2 regions of the Xenorhabdus siamensis genome follow, and region 1 is predicted to be linked to the other one. Evidence: predicted binding sites of a transcription regulator. Region 1 holds the regulator's gene; the other holds the start of a gene.

What was found. The regulator ArgR, encoded in region 1, controls arginine synthesis, uptake and breakdown. The targets are predictions, from matches to a motif close to ANTGAATAAAAATACANT.
Region 2: a site for ArgR is predicted at 6,327-6,344, ahead of argC (N-acetyl-gamma-glutamyl-phosphate reductase). Genes of this name have one in related genera too.

The regions. Positions count from the first base shown of each region.
Region 1 covers NZ_JBBMXE010000014.1:342,743-351,582, reverse strand. The annotation lists gene tamB (autotransporter assembly complex protein TamB) at 1-1,333, shown strand, start outside; gene AAC852_RS15630 (gamma-glutamylcyclotransferase family protein) at 1,336-1,683, shown strand; gene ppa (inorganic diphosphatase) at 1,817-2,347, opposite strand; gene fbp (class 1 fructose-bisphosphatase) at 2,769-3,782, opposite strand; gene mpl (UDP-N-acetylmuramate:L-alanyl-gamma-D-glutamyl-meso-diaminopimelate ligase) at 3,953-5,323, shown strand; gene argR (transcriptional regulator ArgR) at 5,445-5,915, opposite strand; gene mdh (malate dehydrogenase) at 6,361-7,299, shown strand; gene AAC852_RS15600 (helix-turn-helix domain-containing protein) at 7,411-7,674, opposite strand; gene AAC852_RS15595 (DNA-binding protein) at 7,862-8,209, shown strand; gene AAC852_RS15590 (DNA-binding protein) at 8,285-8,668, shown strand; gene ispB (octaprenyl diphosphate synthase) at 8,715-8,840, opposite strand, start outside.
Region 2 covers NZ_JBBMXE010000012.1:232,255-241,094, reverse strand. The annotation lists gene ppc (phosphoenolpyruvate carboxylase) at 154-2,790, shown strand; partial or broken gene metF (methylenetetrahydrofolate reductase) at 2,938-3,824, opposite strand; gene AAC852_RS13345 (DUF3800 domain-containing protein) at 4,166-4,975, shown strand; gene argE (acetylornithine deacetylase) at 5,123-6,280, opposite strand; gene argC (N-acetyl-gamma-glutamyl-phosphate reductase) at 6,410-7,414, shown strand; gene argB (acetylglutamate kinase) at 7,454-8,227, shown strand; gene AAC852_RS13325 (argininosuccinate synthase) at 8,292-8,840, shown strand, end outside.

The DNA.
Region 1 (8,840 bases):
ACTGGCAGATAATGGACAACTGAATGGCCATATTCAAGTCGATGATTTAGAAGGCCATCGTAAATTAGCGGGTAATGTAGATATCCAGTCCCTTTCTCTGAAGTTGATGAAACCGATTCTGGATAAAGGTGAAAAAGCTGAAGGGAATTTAAATGCGAACTTGCGCCTTGGTGGTAATGCTAAGAATCCATTGTTATTTGGCATATTAAAAGCAGATGTTTTTCAGATCAGTAGCCACTGGCTGCCATTTGATATCAATCAAAGTCAGGTAGCAGTTCATTTTGATGGTGTCCGTTCCGATCTGGATGGTGTGATCAAAACTCCGCGAGGGCAACTTAATCTTAATGGTCATGCAGACTGGCGCAATCTGGATGCATGGTATGCCAGAGTGACAGCGTATGGTGAAAAACTGCGTGTGACAGTACCACCAATGGTAAAAATTGATGTGAGTCCTGATCTGGTTTTTGAAGCGACGTCCCAATTATTGAAGCTCAATGGCAATGTGGATATTCCGTGGGCACGCATTACCGTACAGGAATTACCGGAATCTGCAGTGGATGTTTCTTCTGATGAAGTGATGCTGGATAAAAATCTACAGCCGATAGAAAAGAAAAAATCGTCCATTTTGATTCAAAGTAATTTAAATATTCACGTAGGTGATGATGTCCGCTTGAGTGCATTTGGTTTGAACGCTCAGTTGAAAGGAGACCTGAAAGTCATTCAGGATCAGCAGGGATTGGGGCTGAACGGTCAAATTGATATTCCGGATGGTCGCTTTCGCGCTTATGGGCAGGATTTACAGGTGCGTAAGGGAATTATTCTGTTCTCTGGTCCACCGGATCAACCTATGTTGAATATTGAAGCGATCCGTAACCCTGAATCGACAGCGAATGATGTTATTGCTGGTGTGAAAGTGATGGGGTTGGCAGATAAACCTAAGATTGAAATTTTCTCTGAGCCAGTCAAATCGCAAGAGGAAGCGTTATCTTACCTGTTGCGTGGTGAGGGGTTAGAGAAAGGGGGGGCTGATAACACCCAGATGACTTCTATGTTGATTGGTTTGGGTGTCGCGCAGAGCGGTAGATTGGTGGGCAAAATTGGTGAAACCTTTGGTGTCTCTGATCTGGCGCTGGACACACAAGGAATTGGTAACAAATCGCAGGTTGTTGTGAGTGGCAAGATTACCAACGACTTACAGGTAAAATATGGTGTTGGCATTTTTGACTCTCTGGCAACTCTGACGTTACGTTACCGTGTGATGCCGAGATTGTATCTGGAAGCGGTATCTGGTATTGATCAGGCTTTAGATCTGCTCTATGAGTTTGAGTTTTAAAGATGCGAGTTATTGTTTATGGCAGCCTGAGGCGCAAACAAGGTAATCACCACTGGATGACCTACGCTCAACTTTTGGGGGAGCATAGGTTGGAAGGTTATGAAATTTATGATCTGGGGCATTATCCAGCGGTGATCCGTGGCGAAGGAACAATTGAATGTGAGGTTTATCGCATTACGTCATCCATTTTGACTGAACTGGATGATTTGAAAAAGAATACTCAGGAATATCAAAGGGAATTGGTCAAAACTCCTTATGGTAGTGCATGGATCTATTTATACATGTTATCAGTTGAGGGAGTGCCTCGAATAGAAAGTGGTGACTGGCTGAAGCGGCACGAGGAGAGATAAAAATCAGCGATGTTACTGTTTTTATATCATTTTTAACAGATTAACCAATATAACCAAATAAAAAAACCTCTGTGCCAATAAATAAAAATACAGAGGTTTTTTTATAATCAAAACTTGCTGTTATCCGTCAGGATTATTTTTTTGCAGCGCGTTCGAAAGAAGATTGGATTTCTGCTTTAGCGGCTTCGGCATTCTCCCAACCATCAACTTTTACCCACTTACCTTTTTCCAGATCTTTGTAGTGTTCAAAGAAATGTGTAATTTGAGCACGCAGCAGTTCTGGCAGATCATTTACATCTTTGATGTGGTCGTATTCTTTAGTCAGTTTAGAATGAGGAACAGCAACCAGTTTAGCGTCTTCACCAGATTCGTCGGTCATTTTCAGCACACCAACTGGACGGCAGCGAATAACGGAGCCTGGCTGCAATGGGTATGGAGTTGGAACCAGTACGTCAACAGGGTCGCCATCAAGAGACAGGGTATTGTTGATATAACCGTAGTTGCATGGATAGAACATGGAGGTCGCCATGAAACGGTCTACAAACAGAGCACCGGATTCTTTGTCCACTTCATATTTGATTGGATCGGCATTTGCAGGGATCTCAATAATAACGTAGATGTCTTCTGGCAGTTCTTTACCCGCCGGTACATTGTTCAGGCTCATAAAAGGTTTCCTTCAATTTCAAACCAAAATGGAGTGCGGGCTATTATAGCCAAAACAGACTTAAAGTAATTCCATTTTTCTGTATTATGCCTGTACTCCTATGGGTTAATAGTGGTAGAGGATCCCTGTCCAAAAATCATTCATGATTTGAACTATGGTTTCCGACTGTTCTGCCAGTCATTGCCTTATTACATCGTCGATCAGGCTTTCTTTATCCACTGTATTTAGGAGGCCAGCGAGAAGGCTTGCTGTAATTTCTGATAAGAACGTTTCTTCATGCATCATGAACAAAATAATTTATTGAACAAAACTAGGTTGGGGCAAATCAAAAGATACTGATAAATATTACAGAGACAACTGAGTAGAAAGAGGCGAATTTTCGCCTCTTCTTATAACCAATTAATCAACCAGTTGACTTATATTACTCATCCGGTTCATCTGGAAACTCAGCCATAAAGCTTTCAGCTTTTTCTACCATAGATTTGGTTCCGACGAAGAAAGGCACTCGTTGATGCAGCTTGCTTGGTACGATATCTAAAATCCGGTTAATGCCATCACTGGCTTTGCCGCCGGCTTGTTCAGCCAGGAAAGCAATCGGGTTGCACTCATACAGCAGACGGAGTTTGCCCGTCGGGTGACTTGCTGTGCTTGGATAGATATAGATACCACCTTTCAACAGGTTGCGGTGGAAGTCGGCAACCAATGAGCCAATATAACGGGTAGTGTAAGGGCGTTGAGTTGCTTCGTCTTGTTCCTGGCAATACTTAATGTACTTTTTCACTCCCAGAGGGAATTTGATGTAGTTCCCTTCGTTAATTGAGTACATATTACCTTTTTCCGGGAACTGGACTTTCTCATGGGTCAGACAGAATACACCAAGAGAAGGATCGTAAGTGAAAGTATGAACACCACAGCCCGTAGTGTAAACCAACATGGTGGACGAACCGTAAACCACATAACCCGCTGCAACCTGACGATGACCCGGTTGCAGGAAGTCTTCTTCGGTAACAGGTTGCCCAACTGGCGTAATTCGATGGTAAATGGAGAAAATAGTCCCAACGGAAACGTTTACATCAATATTTGAAGAACCATCCAGTGGATCCATCAAAACAACATACTTCGCATTTTCTGCCCGGTCACCATCAAAGATGACGATCTCGTCTTCTTCTTCGGAAGCAATACCCGCTACTTCACCGCGTGCTTTCAATGCTGCTTTGAGTTTTTCATTGGCATACAAGTCCAGTTTCATCTGAACTTCACCCTGAACATTAGAAACACCGCTGGTGCCTAAAATATCTACCAGGCCAGCTTTATTAATGTCCCGATGAATAATTTTGGCACCTAATTTAATGGCAGAAAGTAGTGCGGTCAGTTCACCTGTAGCATGAGGAAAGTCGTGCTGTTTCTCGACGATGAATTCGCCTAATGTTTTCATGACGAAGGCCCTGATTTGGTTATGGTTTTAAAATCGTGCTGTATATTTTGGTAACACTTAAGTGCGGGCAGTTTAGCTAAAGAATAAAATGATTGATAGGCTATTGCATTTCTAATCTGTGATTTGATGGTTAGAATAGTGATACACTTCATGATATCGGATAGAAATAAATGCGTATTCATATTCTTGGCATCTGCGGTACTTTCATGGGAGGGCTGGCGATACTTGCTCGTTCATTAGGTCACGAAGTTACCGGCTCTGACGCCAATGTGTATCCTCCTATGAGTACTCTGTTAAAAAATCAGGGTATTGAACTGATCCAAGGATACGATCCTTCACAACTCGATCCTGTGCCAGATATGGTGATCATTGGTAACGCTATGACACGTGGTAATCCTTGTGTTGAGGCGGTGCTGGATCGCGGTATTCCTTATACATCCGGCCCACAGTGGTTACATGATTATGTTTTACCAGAGCGTTGGGTTTTGGCTGTTGCAGGAACACATGGTAAAACAACAACTGCGGGTATGCTGACGTGGATCCTGGAAGCTTGTGGCTATAAACCGGGATTTCTTATCGGTGGTGTGCCGGGCAATTTTAATGTTTCAGCACAGATTGGTGAAAGCCCATTTTTCGTGATTGAAGCGGATGAATACGATAGTGCTTTCTTTGATAAACGTTCGAAATTTGTTCATTATAGTCCTCGTACGCTCATCATAAATAATCTTGAATTCGATCATGCTGATATTTTCGAAAATCTGGCTGCCATCCAAAAGCAATTTCACCATCTTGTCAGAATCGTACCGGGCATGGGTAAGATCCTTGTGCCCGATAATGACATAAATCTGAAACAAGTGCTTGGAATGGGGTGCTGGAGTGAGTTGGAACACCTAGGGGAAACAGGGGCCTGGCACGTCCAAAAAACCACTCAGGACAGCAGTACCTATCAAGTGTACCATCATGGTGAATTAGTTGGCGAAGTTAACTGGTCATTGGTGGGGGAACACAATATGCATAATGGCTTAATGGCTATTGCAGCAGCTCACCATGTAGGAATTCAGCCTGAGGATGCCTGTCAGGTATTAGGTGACTTTATCAATGCTCGTCGCCGACTGGAATTACTCGGCAAAGTGAATGATATCTCGGTTTATGATGATTTTGCCCATCATCCAACGGCCATTTTGGCGACACTGGAAGCTCTGAGAAGCAAAGCGGGCAGTATGGCGCGCATTTTTGCAGTACTGGAACCACGTTCGAATACCATGAAACTGGGTATAAGCAAAAATGATATTGCACCTTCTCTGGGCCGAGCGGATGAAGTTTTTCTGTTTCAGCCTGGTAATATCCAGTGGCAGGTTGCTGAAATTGTGGAACAATGTGTTCAACCTGCTCGCTGGAGTGCAGATATTGACACGTTGGTACGTATGATTGTGGAGGCAGCACAGCCAGGTGACCACATATTGATCATGAGTAATGGTGGTTTTGGTGGTATTCATGAGAAATTATTGGCGGCGTTGAATAAGAGAGCACACGCTGCTTAATTGATCACAAGCGTTAAATCAAGAGGATCGCGATGATCAAGCGATCCTCTTGCAAAATTTTCTCTGGAAAAATGGTATGCAGTGATACCGTGTTTTTACATGGTTTTGATGGACGATTGGTTTACAGTTTTTGCTCAAACAAGTTGAGGATAGCCTCATAAAGCTGTTTGGCTGTAATGGCTTGTGTTGGCGTAGAAAAAACAGTGTCATCTCCTGCAATACTGCCAAGGATCCCTTCTGCTTTTCCTAATGAATCCAATAAACGCGCGATCAACTGTGCCGCACCAGGACTGGTACGAATAACAACTACGGAATGATTATAATCAATATCTAATACCAGATTTTTCAATGGGCTGGTGGCAGTAGGCACACCTAATTCTGCTGGCAGACAGTAGACCATTTCCATTTTTGCATTACGGGTTCTGACAGCGCCAAATTTTGTCAGCATTCTGGAAACTTTAGATTGATTAATGTTTTCAAAACCTTCTTCTTGGAGTGCTGTAACTATCTCGCCTTGAGAACTGAATTTTTCTTCCTTTAATAATGCCTTGAAAGCTTTGATCAAATCTTCCTGTTTCGAAAGAATTCGCATATTTCACCATCGTTGAATCCACTATGAAGCCAATATTCTGCAAAAAAGTGAATTTTTATGCAAGGAAGAGAAGAAAAACCCAATATAGAGAGCATAATTACATTATTGAGCTCAGTAAATTTATTGTTAATAAAATTGCATTATTCAGGGAAAAGGAGAAGGACAAGTTAATCAACAGAGCAATTAATAAGATAACAGGAATAATTCCTAAAAAAGTGCCCATTATCTCATTAACAGATAAGCATTTTGTCTAAAATAAAAAACTTTAGTGTTCCATCATTGGGCTATTAGGTAGATAATCTGTCTGTTAACAGATTGTTTTTAATACGTAGTGATGAATAAGGCTGAGAGCGTATCCCATATTTATACTTTGTATGGGAAATATAGAGTCTCTTAACCAGACAGGTTTAAGTTTTTTACAGCATTTATTTAAAGGAGTATCAGGATGAAAGTTGCAGTTCTCGGTGCAGCCGGTGGTATTGGTCAGGCACTTGCCCTTCTACTCAAGACCCAGCTTCCTTCAGGTTCAGAACTTTCCTTGTATGACATTGCTCCGGTGACCCCAGGTGTGGCTGCCGATCTGAGCCATATCCCAACAACTGTGAAGGTCACTGGTTTTGCTGGTGAAGATGCAACTCCTGCATTGGTAGGGGCGGAAGTTGTATTGATTTCTGCAGGTGTAGCCCGTAAACCTGGTATGGATCGTTCAGATCTGTTCAATATTAATGCAGGGATTATCCGTAATTTGGTTCAACAGATTGCTAAAATATGTCCAAAAGCATTAATCGGAATTATTACTAACCCTGTTAACACCACTGTGGCAATCGCTGCCGAAGTTCTGAAAAAAGAGGGCGTTTACGACAAAAATCGTCTGTTTGGTGTAACTACTCTGGATATTATCCGTTCTAATACGTTTGTGGCAGAACTGAAAGATAAGAAACCAGAAGAGCTGAATGTTCCTGTTATCGGTGGTCACTCCGGCGTAACTATTCTGCCATTATTGTCTCAGATCCAGGATGTCAGTTTCACTGATGAAGAAGTAGAAGCGTTGACGAAACGTATTCAGAACGCAGGTACTGAAGTTGTTGAAGCAAAAGCAGGTGGTGGATCTGCAACTTTGTCTATGGGCCAAGCAGCAGCACGTCTGGGTCTTTCTTTGATCCGTGGTTTGCAGGGTGAAAGCAATGTTATCGAATGCAGCTACGTAGAAGGTGACGGCAAATACGCTCGTTTCTTCGCACAACCTGTTCGTTTGGGCAAAAATGGTATTGAAGAACGTTTAGACATTGGCCAATTGAGTGAGTTTGAACAGAAAGCATTGGATAATATGCTGGATGTTCTGAAAAAAGATATTGAATTAGGCGAAAGATTTATTAATGGTTAATTTAATTATTAATCTATTATTATACGAATTAATTTAAATATATTAGATAACGGAAACCGCTAGTTTAAAAAAGCTAGCGGTTTTTCTTTCAATAATTATATTGGTAGCTAATTATTCTTTTTTCTCTCTTACTTTCCTTTCTAATAATTCTCCAGTATGGGGATTGAAATAACGGCTTGGCCATATTTCAGACGGATGAATACCTAAGTAGTTTGCTATTATCCATTCTCCCTTGGGCCACGAGCGAGAAAGAGTATTCGCCAAAGTTGATGAGCTTAGTCCTGATTCACGAGAAACAGCGGCCAGAGTTGTTCCACGTTTACGTAAAGCAGCAATAATATCAGCAGGATGCCAATCCGATTTCATAGAAATCATTTTTTTAATCCTTTCCTATTAAATTTAGAGCCACATTAGTGGTATAACTAAAGCGTTAGAGTGAAATTAATAACGAACATGGATCTGTTATTAAGAAAATAAAATAACATTATTTTTTCTAAAAATGTTTTTAATTTTTTCTTAATAACTTCTTTTTTGAACTTGGTTACAAAAATAGAGAAACATTATGAAAAAAGAGTGGTATACGGCAATGGAGTTGACCGGTGTAGGTGAGTTACCTAGATCACCACAAGGAGTGAATGCCAGAGCCAAACGTGAAGAGTGGTTGAGACAAAAACGAACAGGTGTTCAGGGAAGGGCAATTGAATATCACTATTCATGTTTTCCTGAATCAACATTGGCAGCTCTGGAACTTAATGAAATATCACCTGAATATCAGGTTCAGAAACAGGACCCACTATCCATTTGGGTAAGTGCGTTTAATCTACTCACGGATGAAGAAAAGGAGATAATTACAGAAGTGATACTACGAGATGGAATAAGAAGTTTTTTGGAAAAAATCGTAGCTACCTGAGGCAGCTTTTGAAAAGCTAAATGTTCAAAATTTGGCTTCCTCTTTACTGCTCCGGTACAAAGCGAGGAGAGAGAGATGAAAAAAGAATGGTATTCTGCAAAGGAACTCATTGGCCTCGCTGGTCTGCCATCGTCTCCCCAGGGAGTAAACCTGATGGCAAGACGTGAAGGCTGGGAACAACGCCGTAAGCGTGGAGTGCAGGGAAAAGCCCTCGAATATCATATCAATAGCTTGCCCGAAGATGTTTTGAATGTACTGACCGTCAGTGAGAACTCGGTTGAGTATTATCGGAACAAACGACAGGATCCATTTATGATTTGGGTGGAAGCTTACTATCAATTGACCAAGCCAGAAAGGGAGCGGATGGTTAAGTTCATTTTACGTAAAGGACTTGCCAGCATTGTACAGTATATAGGAATTCAAGAGGTTGAAAATAAAGGAGTATCCCAGACTGAATAGTCTGGGATACTTACTACCCAAGGTATACTATACTACTGGGCCTGGCTCAGGAAAGTCGTTGTACAGCGATGTGGGCTAATCCCACTAGGGCCGCTTTGTATGGAGAATCATCAAGTCCTTGTAACGCTGAGATTGCTTTATCTGCTTCTTCCTCCGCCCGTTGGCGGGTGTA
Region 2 (8,840 bases), on a different contig from region 1:
GGATATTGCGTTTTCTGTCCCGACTAATCCTCCCAATTTGTTTGTTTTCTGATATGACCAAATTGTTTGTTTTCTGGTATGAATAGTGAACTTAGAAATAATGTGTTAGAAACAAACAAAACACGCATACAGCAACACAAGGTCAGGAATCACATGAATCAGCAATATTCGGCAATGCGCAGTAATGTCAGTATGCTTGGTAAGATACTGGGCGACACGATCAAAGAGGTTCAGGGAAAAGATATTCTTGATAAAGTTGAAACAATAAGGAAGTTATCTAAATCCTCTCGTGCTGGAAATGAAGCTAATCGCCAGCAACTTTTATCAACACTACAGAATTTATCTAATGATGAATTGCTGCCCGTTGCCAGAGCGTTTAATCAGTTCCTTAATCTGGCCAACGTTGCTGAACAATATCACAGTATTTCGCCACATGGTGAAGCTGCCAGCAATCCTGTGGCATTGGCTGCACTATTTGATCGACTGAAAAGTAAAAATTTTCATAATGATGATCTGGTTAAGGCAGTTAATGAGCTTTCCATTGAGCTGGTGCTGACAGCACATCCAACCGAAATTGCCCGCCGTACTCTGATCCATAAACTGGTTGAAGTGAATACATGTTTGGCGCAGCTCGATCATGATGATTTAGCCGATTATGAGCGTAATAATATTACGCGTCGTTTACGTCAGCTTATTGCTCAGTCATGGCATACCGATGAAATCCGCAAAATTCGGCCTACACCGATTGATGAAGCCAAATGGGGTTTTGCGGTGGTGGAAAATAGCTTGTGGGAAGGCGTTCCTGCATTTTTGCGTGAATTTAATGAGCAAGTAGAAGAATCTATTGGTTACCGTCTGCCAGCAGAAGCTGCTCCTGTCCGTTTTACTTCTTGGATGGGGGGAGATCGGGATGGAAATCCTAATGTTACAGCAGAAATCACCCGCCATGTGTTGTTGCTCAGTCGCTGGAAAGCGGCGGATCTGTTCTTGAAAGATATTCAGATTTTGGTATCAGAGCTTTCCATGTCGAAATGTACGCCAGAACTGCGTCAGATAGCAGGAGGCGATGATGTTATAGAGCCTTACCGTGAAATTGCTAAGCAGTTGCGGGCACAATTAAATAGTACACTGGTATATCTGGAAAAACGCCTGAAAGGTGAGCAAGTTATTCCCCCCGCGGATTTATTGTTGCATAACGAGCAATTGTGGCAACCACTCTATGCTTGTTATCAATCGTTGAAAGCCTGTGGTATGGAAATTATCGCTAACGGCCAATTATTGGATACTTTGCGCCGTATTCGTTGTTTCGGCCTGTCATTGGTGCGTATTGATATCCGGCAGGAAAGTACCCGTCATACAGATGCCATTGCAGAACTGACCCAATATCTGGAAATGGGGAATTATGCGAGCTGGTCAGAAACAGAAAAACAGGCATTTTTATTGCGTGAACTGAACTCCAAACGCCCGTTGATCCCCCATGATTGGCAACCAAGTGCCGAGACGCAAGAAGTTTTAGAAACTTGTAAAGTGATTGCAGAAACACCACAAGATGCGATTGCGGCATATGTCATTTCCATGGCAAAAATGCCTTCAGACGTACTGGCAGTGAAGTTATTGCTGAAAGCAGCAGGCTGCCCGTTATTATTACCTGTTGCGCCATTGTTCGAAACCCTTGATGACTTGAATAATGCAGAACGGGTGATCCAGCAATTGCTCCATATCGAATGGTATCGTGAACTGATTCAGGATAAGCAAATGGTCATGATTGGCTATTCTGACTCAGCAAAAGATGCGGGAGTCATGGCTGCATCTTGGGCTCAATACCGGGCTCAGGATGCGCTTATCAGATTGTGTGAAAAAGAGGGAGTGAAGCTAACACTGTTTCACGGACGGGGAGGCACCATTGGTCGTGGTGGCGCTCCGGCGCATTCGGCATTACTTTCTCAACCACCAGGAAGCCTGAAAGGAGGATTGCGTGTAACGGAACAGGGCGAAATGATCCGCTTTAAGTTTGGCTTACCGCAAGTGACAATCAGCAGCCTGGCGATGTACGCCAGTGCTATTCTGGAAGCCAACTTACTGCCGCCACCGGAACCCAAAGCTGAATGGAAACACGTCATGGATACACTCTCTGATGTTTCCTGCGACATGTACCGTGATTACGTTCGTGAACAGCCGGAGTTTGTGCCTTATTTCCGCTCGGCGACACCTGAGCCGGAACTGGCGAAATTACCGTTAGGTTCGCGTCCTGCTAAACGTCGTCCTACAGGCGGTGTTGAAAGCCTGCGGGCAATCCCGTGGATCTTCGCGTGGACACAAAACCGTCTGATGCTTCCGGCATGGTTGGGAGCAGGTGCAGCACTGCAACACGTAATAGATGTGGGAAAACAGGATATTTTGTCAGAAATGTCCCGTGATTGGCCTTTCTTCACTACTCGTATTGCCATGTTGGAGATGGTTTTTGCCAAAGCAGACTTATGGCTAGCGGAATATTATGATCAACGTTTGGTTGATAAGAAACTGTGGTCATTGGGGATTAAACTTCGCAATCAACTTGTAGCGGACATAGAAACGGTTCTGACGATCTCACAGGATGAGCAGTTGATGGCAGATTTGCCGTGGATAGCCGAATCTATCGCATTACGTAATGTGTATACCGATCCATTGAACGTCCTACAGGCAGAATTATTACAACGCTCCCGTCAGCAGGAACAACCCGATCCTCGTGTGGAACAGGCGCTGATGGTAACAATAGCAGGCGTTGCGGCAGGAATGCGTAACACCGGTTAGCTTTTTGTTTGCTTGATAATTAAAGGCCGAATGGGAAACTGTTCGGCTTTTATTATCGGTGGATATGGTGATGAGTTATCAAACTGGGTGGGGGGTATATAACCACGCCGAACTACTATCTAGTCCGGCTTTTTTTAAGGATAAAAATCAACAAGGACGAACACCTAATGTATGGCAAATAGCGTAACTCAGTTCCGCGCGATTCAGTGTATAAAAATGAAAATCCTTCACTCCTTCACGACTCAGAATTTTCACCATATCCATCGCAATAGATGCGCCAACTAAATTGCGGCTTTCAGGGTCATCATCCAAGCCCTCGAACATTCTGGTCATCCAGCTTGGGATGCGAACATTCGTGATGGCGGCAAATCGCTGTAACTGACGGAAATTCGAGACAGGCAAAATCCCCGGCACAATTTCCACATCAATCCCTGTCGATACACAGCGATCACGAAAACGCAAATAACTTTCCACATCAAAAAAGAATTGGGTAATAGCGCGATTTGCTCCCGCATCAATTTTTCTTTTCAGGTTAATAAGGTCAGACTGTGCGCTTTTTGCCTCTGGATGCACTTCCGGATAAGCCGCGACGGAAATATCAAAATCTGCCTCTTTCTTTAAGAGCTCTACTAAATCAGTGCCATACATTTCTGGTTTGCAGCTACCATTGGGTAAATCGCCACGCAAAGCCACAATATGACGAATACCGTTTTTCCAGTAATCGCGAGCGATATCACGTAATTCTTCACGGCTGGCATCAATGCAAGTTAAGTGCGGAGCGGCATCAAGACCCGTTTTGTCCTTGATTCCTTTGATAATGCTATGAGTACGGTTACGTTCGCCAGAATTGGCGCCGTAAGTCACGGAAACAAAATTAGGTTTCAGTTTGCTCAGTCGGTCAATGGATTTCCACAGAGTTTGTTCCATTTCAGTGGTTCTGGGGGAAAGAATTCAAAGGAAACACGGATCTGGCCTTCAAGTTCAGCCAGATTCTGATTTAGTGCCTCTTGATGATTTGCATGAAAAAAACTCATATCCTGCGCCCTCCTGAACAAACGGAACCTATATCCGCCTATGTTTAGATGTTTAAGTGTTTATATGTCTATCCATTTAGATGTCCAAATAGAATGAGCGAAGCAGGATTTTTAGTCAATTAGGAAATGGCTTATTTCCGATGAGGAATATTCAAAGTGATCAGGAAAGAAATTCATGTTAGGGGATTGAATGAAAAACAATCTCTGGTGTATTGAGTGTTATTTATACTAATATATAACGCTATAGTAAATGGGAATAAATTTTATTTCCAGGAGGTGATTTATGATGTTTTGTCTTGGCTGAGAAGTAGTTAAAAGAAAGTTAAAGCAAGGAAAAAAGTATGGATAGTACTGAGAATCAATTAGTTATTAAAAAAGAATTAACTATAGATGGGCAAAGAAGCTTTAGCGATTTTGTCGTATACGTTGATGAAAGTGGTGATCATGGTCTAATACAGCTTGATAAAGATTATCCTGTCTTCGTTTTAGCTTTTTGTATTTTTTACAAAGAACATTATCTTTCAAAAGTAGTGCCAGAGTTACAACGACTTAAATTTGACTATTTTGGTCATGATCTTGTAATCCTCCATAAGCATGAAATCCGTAAAGAAAAAGGAGATTTTACTATTTTTAGGACACGTGAAGCAAAGAATCACTTTCTAAAACGACTCAATATAATAATCAATGAAAGTAATTTCATATTGTCGGCATGTGTAATTGAAAAGCACAAAATGAACATTAACAAAGATGAGGTTCAGAACCCATATCATATCGCATTACGTTATTGTTTAGAGACATTATATGATTTTGTAGCAGAAAAAGGTCAGCAGGAACGAGAAACTCACGTTATTGTGGAACAGCGAGGTTCCAAAGAAGATAAAGAACTTGAACTAGAATTTCTTCGAATTTGTAATGGAGAAAATAAGTATCACAGGAATTTGCCTTTTAAGATTAGAATGGCAGCAAAAACAAGTAATTCTTCTGGTTTACAACTTGCTGATCTGGTTGCTAGACCTATTGGTAGACATATTTTGAAACCAGAGCAGGCTAATCAAGCATTTGCTATATTGGAGAAGAAATTTTTTTGTGAAGGAGGGAGAAACAAGGTGGGGGAGGGTTATCAGCAGTGGGGATTAAAAGTTTTTCCTTAGTTCCAAATAGCGAAAAACCCCGATGTACTCACCGAGGTTATAACGCCGACCGGGCACTCCCAATCCATTTATGGTAACAATTGTTGCCACTTTTTGATGTAAAGTCAAGTAAGCTACTTGATAGAAAAGGTTGTTGATTTACCACCTTTAATCCGCGTTCAAACAAAAATGCTCCACAATCTGAGAAATCAATTTTTTCGTCGGTTCAATCATCGATACGTCTAAATATTCATCAGGCTGATGAGCCTGTTTAATTGAGCCCGGTCCCAAAACCAATGTTGGGCATAATTCTTGAATAAAAGGGGCTTCGGTACAGTAATTGACAGTTTCTGCTTTTGTTCCCAACAGTTTTTCGATGACATCCACCAGCTTGTGATTAGTCGGACACTCATAACCCGGAATGGGAGGATGAAGCGCTGTAACATTTAGGCGTCCCGGCCAGCGTTGTTTGACAGGCTCCAGTACCTCATTGAGTGCTTCATTTAAATCCTGCAAAGTGAGTCCGGGGAGCGGGCGGATATCCATATGCAGTTCGCAACAGGCACAGATACGGTTTACCGCATCTCCACCGTGGATATGACCAAAATTCATCGTGGGATAGGGAATAGCGAAAGCCGGATTGTGGTAACGTTCTTGCAATGTATTGCGTAATTTCATCAACTGAGTGATGGATTCGTGCATCAAGTCAATGGCATTGACGCCTTGGGCAGGATCGCTGGAGTGTCCGGATTTACCTTCAATGCGGATAGCGTGGGCAACATGCCCTTTGTGGGCGCGGATAGGTTGTAATGACGTAGGTTCGCCAATGATGGCAAAATCAGGCCGGAGAGTAGAATTGGCCGCAAAATAGCGAGCTCCCGCCATTGATGTTTCCTCATCTGCGGTAGCCAGAATATAAAGAGGAGAAGACAGTTTGCTGGTATCGATATTCCGCAATGCATCAATAATAAAGGCAAAGAAGCCTTTCATATCAGCAGTGCCCAGTCCATATAATTTTCCGTCACGTTCGATCAGTGTGAATGGATCTTGAGTCCAGCGCCCGTCGTCAAATGGTACGGTATCTGTATGACCACATAATAGTAAACCTCTGGAACCGCTTCCCAACGTTGCTAGCATATTGAATTTACGGTGGGTTTCCGGAACAGGTTGGATCTCAATTTCAAAACCAATCTCTTTCAGCCAACCAGCCAGTAGATTGATAACCACTTCATTGCTTTGATCCAATTCCTCATCTACTGCACTGATAGAAGGTGCAGCAATAAGCTGGTGATATAACTCAATAAATGTTGGTAATTTAATATTCACTGTTGACAGCCCTTATTCAAGATAGTATCAATATTAATGCAATATTATTGAATATAAATTCAATTGTATATTTGGGTTACTACATTGGGTTAATACATACATCGGGTTAATACAAGGTGAATAAATCCCATGCTTAATACGCTGATAGTTGGTGCCAGTGGTTATACCGGAGCAGAGTTAGCAGCATATCTGCAACGACATCCTCATGTCCATCTTTCCGGTCTGATGGTTTCTTCTCAAAGTACTGATGCAGGGAAATGTTTTTCAGAGCTTTATCCACAATATAAAGGGTTTCTGGATTTGCCCTTACAGCCAATGGTGGATGTTGCCGAAGCTGCGGATGGTATTGATGTCGTTTTTCTTGCTACGGCTCATGAAGTCAGCCATGACATTGCACCGATGTTTTTGCAGGCGGGTTGTATCGTATTTGATTTATCTGGTGCTTATCGCGTACAAAATACGCACTTTTATTCAAAATACTATGGATTTGAGCATAAAAATACAAACTGGCTTGAGCAGGCGGTATATGGATTGGTGGAATGGCAGGCGGAAGCAATCAAGACTGCCCGGCTTATCGCGGTTCCAGGCTGTTATCCCACGGTTTCACAGCTTTCGCTGAAACCTTTGTTGGAAGAAGGTTTGCTGGATACAGAACAGTGGCCTGTGATTAATGCTGTCAGTGGTGTAAGTGGTGCTGGGCGTAAGGCTTCATTGAATAACAGTTTCTGTGAAGTTAGTTTGCAGCCTTATGGGGTTTTTAATCACCGTCATCAACCTGAAATCGCGGCACATTTAGGTACAGAGGTAATCTTCACACCCCATTTAGGCAATTTTGCGCGGGGGATCCTTGCCACAATTGCCTGTAAGCTGAAATCAGGCGTGACAGAGCAACAAATCTGGCAGGCATATCGGCAGGCTTATCACAATAAGCCACTGATCCGGTTATATGAAAAAGGCCTCCCTGCGTTGAAGGCCGTTGTCGGATTGCCATTCTGTGATATTGGTTTTGCTGTACAAGGGCAGCATCTGATCATTGTCGGGGCTGAGGACAATTTGCTGAAAGGTGCAGCAGCACAGGCTGTTCAGTGTATGAATATCCGGTTCGGATTCGAAGAAACTCAAGCATTGCTTTAATTCAACAATCTCATTTTATACCGACAGAGGATAAATCTGATGGAGCCGTTAGTTATCAAGTTGGGTGGTGTGTTATTAGATAGTCACGAAGCGCTGGTGCGGTTATTTTCTACATTACAGTCATATCGAAAAACGCATAAGCGCCCACTGGTAATTGTACACGGAGGGGGTTGCTTGGTTGATGACCTGATGCAGAAATTACAGCTACCGATTATGAAGAAACAAGGTCTGCGTGTAACGCCAGCAGATCAGATCGACATTATTACTGGAACACTGGCAGGTACAGCCAATAAAACTTTGCTTGCCTGGGCGACAAAGTACCGTTTGCCTGCCGTTGGTTTGTGTTTAGGGGATGGCGGTGTTGTGAAAGTTTCTCAGCTTGATGAGGAGCTTGGTCACACTGGCAAGGCTTATCCCGGTAATCCGGATTTACTGAAACTTTTACTGGATCTCGGTTATATCCCCATTATCAGTTCTATTGGTATTACTGAAAATGGCGAGTTAATGAATGTCAATGCAGATCAGGCTGCTACAGCTATTGCGCAGGTGTTGCATGCAGATCTGGTTTTATTGTCGGATGTCAGTGGCATTCTGGATGGAAAGGGTCAAAGAATTGCTGAAGTGACGGAAGGAAAAATAAAGCAGCTTATTGAGCAAGGAGTCATTACCGACGGCATGATTGTGAAAGTTCATGCAGCATTGGAAGCCGCAAAAACATTAGGGCACCCGGTAGATATTGCGAGTTGGCGTTATGCTGACCAACTGATTGCGCTATTTAATGGTATACCCGTTGGCACTCGTATTCTGGCATAACAAGATAGAACAGATTTGGTTTAGCGTTTAGCTGAGATGAATAAAAAAGTAAAAGGCTATCTCTATGACAATTACCTCAACGAAAAGCAGTATTAAAAAAATTGTTCTGGCATATTCTGGCGGTTTGGATACCTCTGCCATCATTCCATGGTTAAAAGAAAACTATGGCAATTGTGAAGTTATCGCATTTGTTGCGGATGTTGGTCAGAGTCGTGAAGACTTGGATGGTATAGAACAAAAAGCGTTACTTTCTGGCGCTTCAGAATGTCATATCGTCGATCTACGTGAAGAATTTATCAAGGATTATGTTTATCCGGTGCTGAAAACGGGGGCATTGTACGAAGGCAGTTATTTGCTCGGTACTTCAATGGCACGTCCTATCATTGCTAAAGCACAAGTTGAATTAGCACTGAAAGTGGGAGCTGATGCTCTTGCTCATGGTGCAACAGGTAAAGGTAATGATCAGGTTCGTTTTGAGAGTACTTATACCGCGTTGGCTCCACACCTGAAAGTAGTTGCCCCATGGCGGGAATGGGATTTGCGTTCCCGTGAAGCTTTACTGGATTATCTAAAAGTTCGTGATATTCCCACAACCGCAACGCTGGAAAAAATC